Regions from separate parts of the Arthrobacter sp. StoSoilB19 genome, predicted to be linked through region 1. Evidence: riboswitches for the same ligand, from Rfam matches in the RefSeq annotation. Region 1 holds a riboswitch; the other holds the start of a gene.
The links. Region 1 has a riboswitch for glycine ahead of gcvP (aminomethyl-transferring glycine dehydrogenase). Riboswitches for the same ligand answer to the same signal wherever they lie in the genome.

Region 1 (4,366 bases):
CCGTGGCGTTCAGCTTCATGGTGCATGAACCCAGCGGGATCATGGTGCGGTCCAGCGCCAGGTCGCGGTCCGAGAGCTTGCGGATGTAACGCAGCAGCTGGGTTTCAGACCGGTGCGTGTTGAAGACCGGGTGCTGCAGGTAGTCGGAGGAACGCTCGACGGCGGCCTCCAGCCCAAAGCCCTGGCCCTCGCCCTGGACCTCGGCAACCGTGGCGCCAAAGACGTCGGCAACCTGGGCGACGATGGCCACCGTCGTGGTTTCATCGAGGGCGATGCCTACGGTGTCGGCGTCGACGCTGCGCAGGTTGATGCCCCGCGCCTCGGCGTCGGCGATGATGCCAGCAGCCCGTCCGGGGACCCGGACCGTAAGGGTGTCGAAGAAGCTCGTGTGCAGCACCTCGACGCCGGCGGCCGCAAGCGAGGCCGCCAGGCTACGGGCGTGGCGGTGCGCCGTTTGGGCAATCGCCTTCAGGCCGTCGGGGCCGTGGTATACGGCGTACATGGACGCAACGATGGCCAGCAGCGCCTGGGCGGTGCAGATGTTGGACGTGGCCTTCTCGCGGCGGATGTGCTGCTCGCGGGTCTGCAGGGCCAACCGGTAGGCAGGCGTGCCGGCGTCGTCCTTTGACACCCCAACCAGGCGGCCAGGCAAGGAACGCTCCAGGCCTTTGCGGACAGCCATGTAGGCGGCATGGGGGCCCCCAAAGAACAGCGGCACGCCAAAGCGCTGGGCTGAGCCGACGGCAATGTCCGCGCCCTGCTCGCCCGGAGGTGTGATCAGTGTCAGGGCCAGCAGGTCCGCAGCGACCGTGACCAGCGCGCCCCGGTCCTTCGCTGCAGAGATCACCGCGGACTGGTCCCAGACGCGGCCGGAAGCGCCGGGCTGCTGCAGCACGATCCCGTTGATGTCGCCCTCGGGCAGGCCCTTGGACAGGTCGGCGACCTCCACCTCGAAGCCGAGCGCCTCCGCACGCCCCAGCACGATGGCGATGGTCTGCGGCAGCACGTCGATGTCCAGGACGGTCTTGCCGTCTGCCGCGGGCTTGGTCTTGTTGGCGCGGCGCATCAGCAGCACGGCCTCGGCCACCGCCGTTGCTTCATCCAGCAGCGAAGCGTTGGCGATGGGCAGGCCCACAAGGTCCTGCACCATGGTCTGGAAGTTCAGCAGCGCCTCAAGCCGGCCCTGGGAAATCTCCGGCTGGTAGGGCGTGTAGGCGGTGTACCAGGCCGGGGATTCCAGGATGTTGCGGCGGATCACCGGTGGAGTCACGGTGTCGTAGTAGCCCTGGCCGATCATCTGGACTGCCGTCTTGTTCTTGGCGGCAAGCTTCCGCAGTTCCGTGAGGACTTCAACCTCGCTGAGGGCGTCCTGCAGGCGAAGGGCGGTGTCCTGGCGGATGACCTTGGGAACCGCGGTGTCCACAAGGGAATCGACCGAGTCGTAGCCTACGGCTTTGAGCATGGTGTCGACGTCGGCCTGGCGGCGCGCGCCGATATGGCGGTCTACGAAAGTGGTGGAGGCTGGGGTAACCGACACGAAGGAACTCCATTTACTCAGGCGGCGAAGGGTACGCCACAGCTATTCGGGTTCCTCCCCGCTCTGTATTGGACCTGAGAGTTTCCGCGTTCCCTGCCTGGGCAGGACCCGCTTGCACCGTCGGTGAGCACAACAGTCCCTACCTCTCCAAAAGAGAATAAGACTGCCTGCTGCTTTCCAGAGGTGCCTCGCCGCGGCGGTACGGGGGCCTGCGAGATTCCTGGGGAGGATTTGCTCCTACGGCGCCTGCCTGTACTTCCGGCAGAACTCTCCCGCCGCAGATCAAAGGCTATTCATTTGTTGGATCATGAAGGCCGGTGACAGCCCTCACAACTTTCTATTGTTCTACGCGGCAACCCCTCCCGGCAAATGACGGAGCTACCTGCGGAGCCGTTCCAGCGCGGCCAGGAGTTCCTCCACGTCAGCGGCCGCTCCCCCGGCCGGCGCAGGGGCCACGGACAGCATGGCGTTGAAGTACAGGCCGTCCCCCATATAGAGGACTGCCTTGGCCAGTCCAGGTCCCACATCCGCAGCAATTTCGTCCAGCCAGCGCTGCTGGATGGCCGCGAAGCGGCGCCGCGTCTCCTCGTGGGCCACCTCTGCAAGCCGGGTGGCGGCCACGATGGCACGGTCCAAAGGGGTATCCGCCCAGACCGAGGAACGGATGAAGTAGGCCGCGGCGCCTTCAGCTGCCGACGCCATGGCATCGGCATCCTCGCCCGCCAGGCCCTCCAGGCGGTCGAGCAACACGGCAATCATGGCTTCCTTGTTGGGAAAGTGGTAGAGGAGGCCGCCTTTGGATACGCCGGCCCTGCGCGCCACGGCATCGAGGGTGGCCGCCCGCTCACCCACTTCAATCAGCAGGGACTCGAAGGCGTCAAGGACCGCGTCACGGGCAACAGGCTTTCGGGGCATGCCCTCCATCATGCCCTCCCCCGCGCAGGAATAAGGAAAACCATCGCATTTTTAAACTATACCGTCCGGACGGTATAGTTATCTTATGACCACTTCCATCGAGAGTTCGGCAACCGGGCAGGCAAGCAGCACTTCCGTGCGTCCTCCGTGGCGCGACTGGCTGGCGCTGGGGCTCCTGATGTTTCCCGTGCTGCTGGTGGCGGTGGACAACACCGCACTGACGTTCGCGCTGCCGGCCATCGCCCGGGCCCTGGAACCCACGGGCGTGCAGCTGCTGTGGATCGTTGACGCCTACCCCCTGGTGCTGGCCGGGCTGCTGGTATCAATGGGAAGCCTCGGCGACCGGATTGGGCGGCGGAGGCTGCTCATCCTTGGCAGCATCGGCTTTGCCGCGCTGTCCGTTGCGACGGCTTTTGCACCCGCGCCGGAATGGCTCATCGCCGGCCGCGCCGCCCTGGGATTCTTCGGCGCCATGCTGATGCCGTCCACCTTGTCGCTGATCCGCAACATTTTCCCCGAGCCCAATCGCCGCAGGCTGGCCGTCGCCATCTGGGCCGCCGGATTCTCCGGCGGCGCGGCCCTGGGTCCGATCTTCGGCGGCTGGCTGGTGGAGCACTTCTGGTGGGGTGCCGTCTTCCTGGTGGCGGTCCCCCTCATGCTCCCCCTGCTGGCGTTTGGACCGGCCCTCATCCCGGAATCGAAGGATCCGGCACCCGGCAAGGTGGACATCCCCAGCATCCTGCTCTCCATGCTGGTCATGGTGCCCGTTGTCTACGGGATCAAGGCAGTTGCCACCGAAGGTCCAGGGGCGGCAGGTCTGGGCGCCATCGCCTTCGGCCTGGCCATGGGGGCGGTGTTCGTGCAGCGGCAGCAGCGGCTGGCGCACCCCCTGCTGGACATGTCCCTATTCCGGAACAGGGTGTTCAGCATGGCCATCAGCGCCAACATCCTTGCCCTGTTCTCCTTCAACGGCTTCATCCTGTTCCTCGCCCAGCACCTCCAACTCCTCGAGGGAATGACGCCGTCCGCAGCCGGCGTTGCCATGATCCCGGCACTGGCCGCCACGGTGGTGGCCGGCCTGGTGGTGGTGCCGCTGGTCCGCAAGGTCCGCCCGGGATACGTGGTGGCAGCGGGGTTGGCGTTCAGTGCCACCGGCTACACCATGGTCGCATTCGGGAATCACGACGGCGGCCCCTCGCTGCTGCTGGCAGCCCTGCTGGTCCTTGCATTGGGCGTGGGTACGGCCGAAACCATCTCCAACGACCTCATCCTCGGGTCCGCGCCGCCGGAGAAGTCAGGCGCTGCCGCGGCAATCTCCGAGACCGGCTACGAGGTGGGGTCGCTGCTGGGCACGGCGGTACTGGGCTCCATCCTGACGGCGTCCTACCAGCAGAACCTGCGGCTGCCCGCAGGCCTTGACGGCATGCTGCCCGGCTCCTCCCTGCACAGCGCGAGGGAAACACTTGCCGGCGCAGTGGAAGCAGCAAACCTGCTGCCCGCTTCCCTGTCGGACACCGTCCGGGACGCTGCGGCGTCAGCGTTTGATTCCGGCGTGCACATCACTGCGGCAATTGGGCTGGTACTGATGGCGACGGCGGCAGTCCTCGCCGCCGTCGTGCTGCGGAAGGTGCCGAAAGCGGCCTGACCAAGCGAAACAAAAAGGGCGCCTGGTACCGGATTAATTCCGATACCAGGCGCCCAAAGGGTCCAGGCGGGTGGCTGCCGGCTACTTGGAGTCGGCGGCTGTGACCTTGGCGGTCGGCTTCATGTTTTCAGCCTGTACCATCCAGGCAAACTGCTCCAGCCGGGCAATGAACTCGTGCAGGAGGTCCGCGGAGGTGGGATCCTCCTCGTCCACCTCGTCATGGACTTTGCGCATGGTGCCCACGGCGGCTTCCATGGCGGCAACGATCC
Region 2 (4,366 bases), 360 kb from region 1:
TGTTGGCCTCGATCTTGGCCGTCAGGTCGTCGTGGTCGATGGTGCCGTCGGCAGCCGTGGCCACGACGACCACCTTCATGCCCGCGAGCACGGCGGAGGCGGCGTTGGTGCCGTGCGCCGAGGCCGGGATCAGGCAGACGTTGCGCTGCTGCTCGCCCCGGGAATGGTGGTAGCCGCGGATCGCGAGCAGCCCGGCGAGTTCGCCCTGCGAGCCCGCGTTGGGCTGGATGGACACCTGGTCATACCCGGTGATCTCGGCGAGGTCCGCTTCCAGGCCGGCGATGAGTTCGCGCCAGCCTTCGGTCTGGGAGTCCGGGGCGAACGGGTGGATCGAGGCGAACTCCGGCCAGGAAATGGCTTCCATCTCGGCCGTGGCGTTCAGCTTCATGGTGCATGAACCCAGCGGGATCATGGTGCGGTCCAGCGCCAGGTCGCGGTCCGAGAGCTTGCGGATGTAACGCAGCAGCTGGGTTTCAGACCGGTGCGTGTTGAAGACCGGGTGCTGCAGGTAGGCCGAGGTGCGCACAATGGTGTCGGGCAGTTCGAATCCCTGGGCGTCACCCACCGGACCGGCGCCAAAGGCGACGGCGACGGCGGAAAGTGTTGCCGCCGTCGTCGTCTCATCAACGGAGACGCCCACCGTGTCCGGATCGATGAAGCGCAGGTTGATGCCGCGGGCTTCAGCGGCGGTGATCACCTTGGCGGCCTTGCCCGGAACGCGGACGGTGAGGGTGTCGAAGAAGGAGTCCGTGACCAGTTCGCGGCCCAGTGACGTGAGTGCTGTTGCCAGGACCCTGGCCTTGTGGTGGACGGTCTCTGCGATCGCCTTCAGGCCGTCGGGGCCGTGGTAAACGGCGTAGAAGGAGGACACGATGGCCAGCAGCGCCTGGGCGGTGCAGATGTTGGACGTGGCCTTCTCGCGGCGGATGTGCTGCTCGCGGGTCTGCAGGGCCAACCGGTAGGCAGGCGTGCCGGCGTTGTCCTTGGAGACGCCCACGATCCTGCCCGGGAGGGTACGTTCCATTCCCTTTTGGACGGCCATGTAGGCGGCGTGCGGCCCCCCAAAGAACAGCGGCACGCCAAAACGCTGGGTGGAGCCGACGGCAATGTCCGCGCCCTGCTCGCCCGGAGGGGTGATCAGTGTCAGGGCCAGCAGGTCCGCAGCCACGGTGACCAGCGCGCCGCGCTCCTTGGCTTCGGCGATGACGGCGGACTGGTCCCAGACGCGGCCGGAGACGCCGGGCTGCTGCAGGACGACGCCGTTGATGTCGCCGTCGGGCAGGCCCTTGGACAGGTCGGCGACCTCCACCTCGAAGCCGAGCGCCTCCGCCCGGCCCAGCACGATGGCGATGGTCTGGGGGAGGCAGTCGGCGTCGAGCACCGTCTTGCCGTCCTTCGCTGCCTTGGACTTGTTGGCGCGGCGCATCAGCAGCACGGCCTCGGCCACCGCCGTTGCCTCGTCCAGCAAGGAAGCGTTGGCTACCGGGAGCGCCGTCAGGTCCTGCACCATGGTCTGGAAGTTCAGCAGCGCCTCAAGCCGGCCCTGGGAAATCTCCGGCTGGTAGGGCGTGTAGGCGGTGTACCAGGCCGGGGATTCCAGGATGTTGCGGCGGATCACCGGCGGAGTCACGGTGTCGTAGTAGCCCTGGCCGATCATCTGGACTGCCGTCTTGTTCTTGGCGGCAAGCTTCCGCAGTTCCGTGAGGACTTCAACCTCGCTGAGGGCGTCGGTCAGCTTGAGCGCAGTTTCCTGGCGGATGGGCGCGGGGACGGCCACGTCAACCAGGCCATCCAGGCTGTCGTAGCCGATGGCCTTGAGCATGGTGTCGATGTCGGCCTGGCGGCGCGCGCCGATATGGCGGTCAACAAACGATGTTGGATGCGAATGAATCGTCATGAGGAACTCCAGATCTGGCCGGCCGAAGGTGGCACGGCGTGGGATGGGTTCCTCCCCGCTCTGTATTGGACCTGAGAGATTCCGCGTTGCCTGCTGTTGGCAGGGGACCGCTTGCACCGTCGGTGAACCAGGCAGAAGCCTGATTGCTTTCCAGAGTCGCCTCGCCGTGACGGTACGGGGGCCTGAGAGATTCCTGGGGAGGATTTGCTCCTACGGCGCCTGACCGGTGTTTCGCCGGGAGGACTCTCCCGTCACAGCTCGAAAGGCTTATTCAAATGTGGGTGATTCGGCTCACAAGGTACCGGGATAGACCCGTCCGTGGCAAATCGGGCGGCTTCCGTGCGGGGCTCGAGGGGCACGTGACGCCGTTCTTCCCCGCTTGTGTCGGGAGGGGTTTGACATTCGATCGTGACGGACACCACACTGAACCCCGGGATTGGCGCCGCCGGTGGCTGGCTCAGCGTATCCGGAGCAGCCCACCAGTCGGCGCCTGTCCCATTGCATGACCGGCCGTGGCCCAAAAAGCCTGCGGCTTCCAACTGAATACGCCTTCGACCTGCGGCGGGAGAGCCCTGCCGGGTACATCCAGCAGGCGCCGTAGGAGCAAACCCTCCCCAGGAAACTCTCAGGCCCACGTACCGCCGCGGACAGGCAACTCTGGAAAGCAGCCGGGCATGACCCTGGCTCACCGGCGGTGCAAGCGGCTTTTGCTGCGGAAACTCTCAGGTCCACTACAGAGCGGGGAGGAACCAAATCTTTTGCGGCACCCAAAAGCCGCTTTATCGATGGAGTTCCTCATGGCGATTCATCCCCCCACGTCCAACGGCGAACCAGCCCGCAGCCAAGGCGCTGCCACGGCAGCCCGCAGCGAGCCTCCCCACCTGGAGCGGCAGCTCACCAACCGGCATATCCAGCTCATCGCCATCGGCGGCGCGATCGGCACGGGCCTGTTCATGGGTTCCGGCAAGACCATCTCCGCGGCCGGCCCATCCGTGATCTTCGTATACATGATCATCGGCTTCATGCTTTTCTTCGTCATGCGGGCCATGGGTGAACTGCTGCTCAGCAACCTGAACTACAAGTCCTTCAGTGATTTCGCCGCCGATCTCCTGGGGCCGTGGGCCGGATTCTTCACGGGCTGGACGTACTGGTTCTGCTGGGTGATCACCGGAATCGCCGACGTCATCGCCATCGCAGGGTACTCAAAGGAACTTTGGCCGGCGCTGCCACTTTGGATCCCGGGCCTGGCCACGGTGGGCATCCTGCTCCTGCTGAACCTCGCCACCGTCAAGGCGTTCGGCGAGACCGAGTTCTGGTTCGCCCTCATCAAGATCGTCGCCATCGCAGCCCTGATCATCGTGGGACTCTTCATGATCTTCACCGGTTTCCAGAGCGACGCGGGCACCGCAAGCTTCACCAACCTGTGGAGCCATGGCGGGTTCTTCCCCAATGAGTTCATGGGCTTCGTGGCCGGATTCCAGATCGCAGTCTTCGCCTTCGTAGGCATCGAACTGGTGGGAACCACCGCCGCCGAGGCCAAGAACCCCGAGCGCACGCTGCCCAAGGCCATCAACGCCATCCCCGTCCGCGTGCTGCTCTTCTATGTCGGTGCGCTGGTCATCCTGATGGCGGTCACCCCGTGGACCCAGTTCGCCGCCGGCCACAGCCCCTTTATCGGGATGTTCTCCCTGGCCGGCCTCGGCGCCGCGGCCACGGTGGTCAACCTGGTGGTCCTGACTTCGGCGATGTCCTCCGCGAACTCCGGCATCTACTCCACGTCCCGCATGGTCTTCGGCCTGGCCCAGGAAGGCGATGCCCCCGGTATCTTCAGCCGGCTCTCCACGAGGAAGGTGCCCAGCAACGCGCTGTTCCTGTCCTGCGTCCTGCTGCTGTCCGGCGTCGTACTCATGTATGCCGGCCAGGATGTTGGCATGGCCTTTGAAATGGTGACCACCGTGTCTGCGGTCTGCTTCGTCTTCGTCTGGTCGATCATCCTCGCCAGCTACATCTCCTTCCGGCGCCGCCGGCCGCACCTGCATGCGGCGTCGAAGTTCAAGATGCCCGGTGGCATTCCCGCCGTGTGGGTGGTGTACGCATTCTTCGCCTTCGTCCTTTGGGCCCTTACCACCCAGCCCGACACTCTCGTTGCACTGCTGGTAACCCCCATCTGGTTCGTCATCCTGGGCGTGGCTTGGGCCATCCTGCGGCGCCGTCCCGCCCACCTGGCCCGCTTCGAGGTCTTCCGTGCCGAGCTTCAGGCAGACCAGGCCACTGCCGCGCGCAGCGGCGGCCAGGACGCCGGGGCGGCGGGGCGCGAGGTCCAGCAGGCCGGGAAGTAACGTCCGACGGCGGGTTGCAGCGGCGGCGGTGAGGTGCAGGTACCGCATCCTGCCGCCGCAGCGCGCCGGACGAAGCCACGGCCCGGAAGTTAAGCATGCTTAGTGTCTATCCACATAGGATGGAAAGGCA

Region 2: another riboswitch for glycine. It lies ahead of gcvP (aminomethyl-transferring glycine dehydrogenase); the one in region 1 lies ahead of gcvP (aminomethyl-transferring glycine dehydrogenase).

What each region holds. Positions count from the first base shown of each region.
Region 1 covers NZ_AP024650.1:811,640-816,005, reverse strand. Annotated here, with positions in the region: gene gcvP (aminomethyl-transferring glycine dehydrogenase) at 1-1,537, opposite strand, end outside; glycine riboswitch at 1,591-1,698, opposite strand; glycine riboswitch at 1,725-1,822, opposite strand; gene LDO86_RS03840 (TetR/AcrR family transcriptional regulator) at 1,916-2,452, opposite strand; gene LDO86_RS03835 (MFS transporter) at 2,538-4,097, shown strand; gene LDO86_RS03830 (DNA starvation/stationary phase protection protein) at 4,179-4,366, opposite strand, start outside.
Region 2 covers NZ_AP024650.1:450,831-455,196, forward strand. Annotated here, with positions in the region: gene gcvP (aminomethyl-transferring glycine dehydrogenase) at 1-1,897, opposite strand, end outside; glycine riboswitch at 2,058-2,158, opposite strand; glycine riboswitch at 2,450-2,548, shown strand; gene cycA (D-serine/D-alanine/glycine transporter) at 2,695-4,236, shown strand.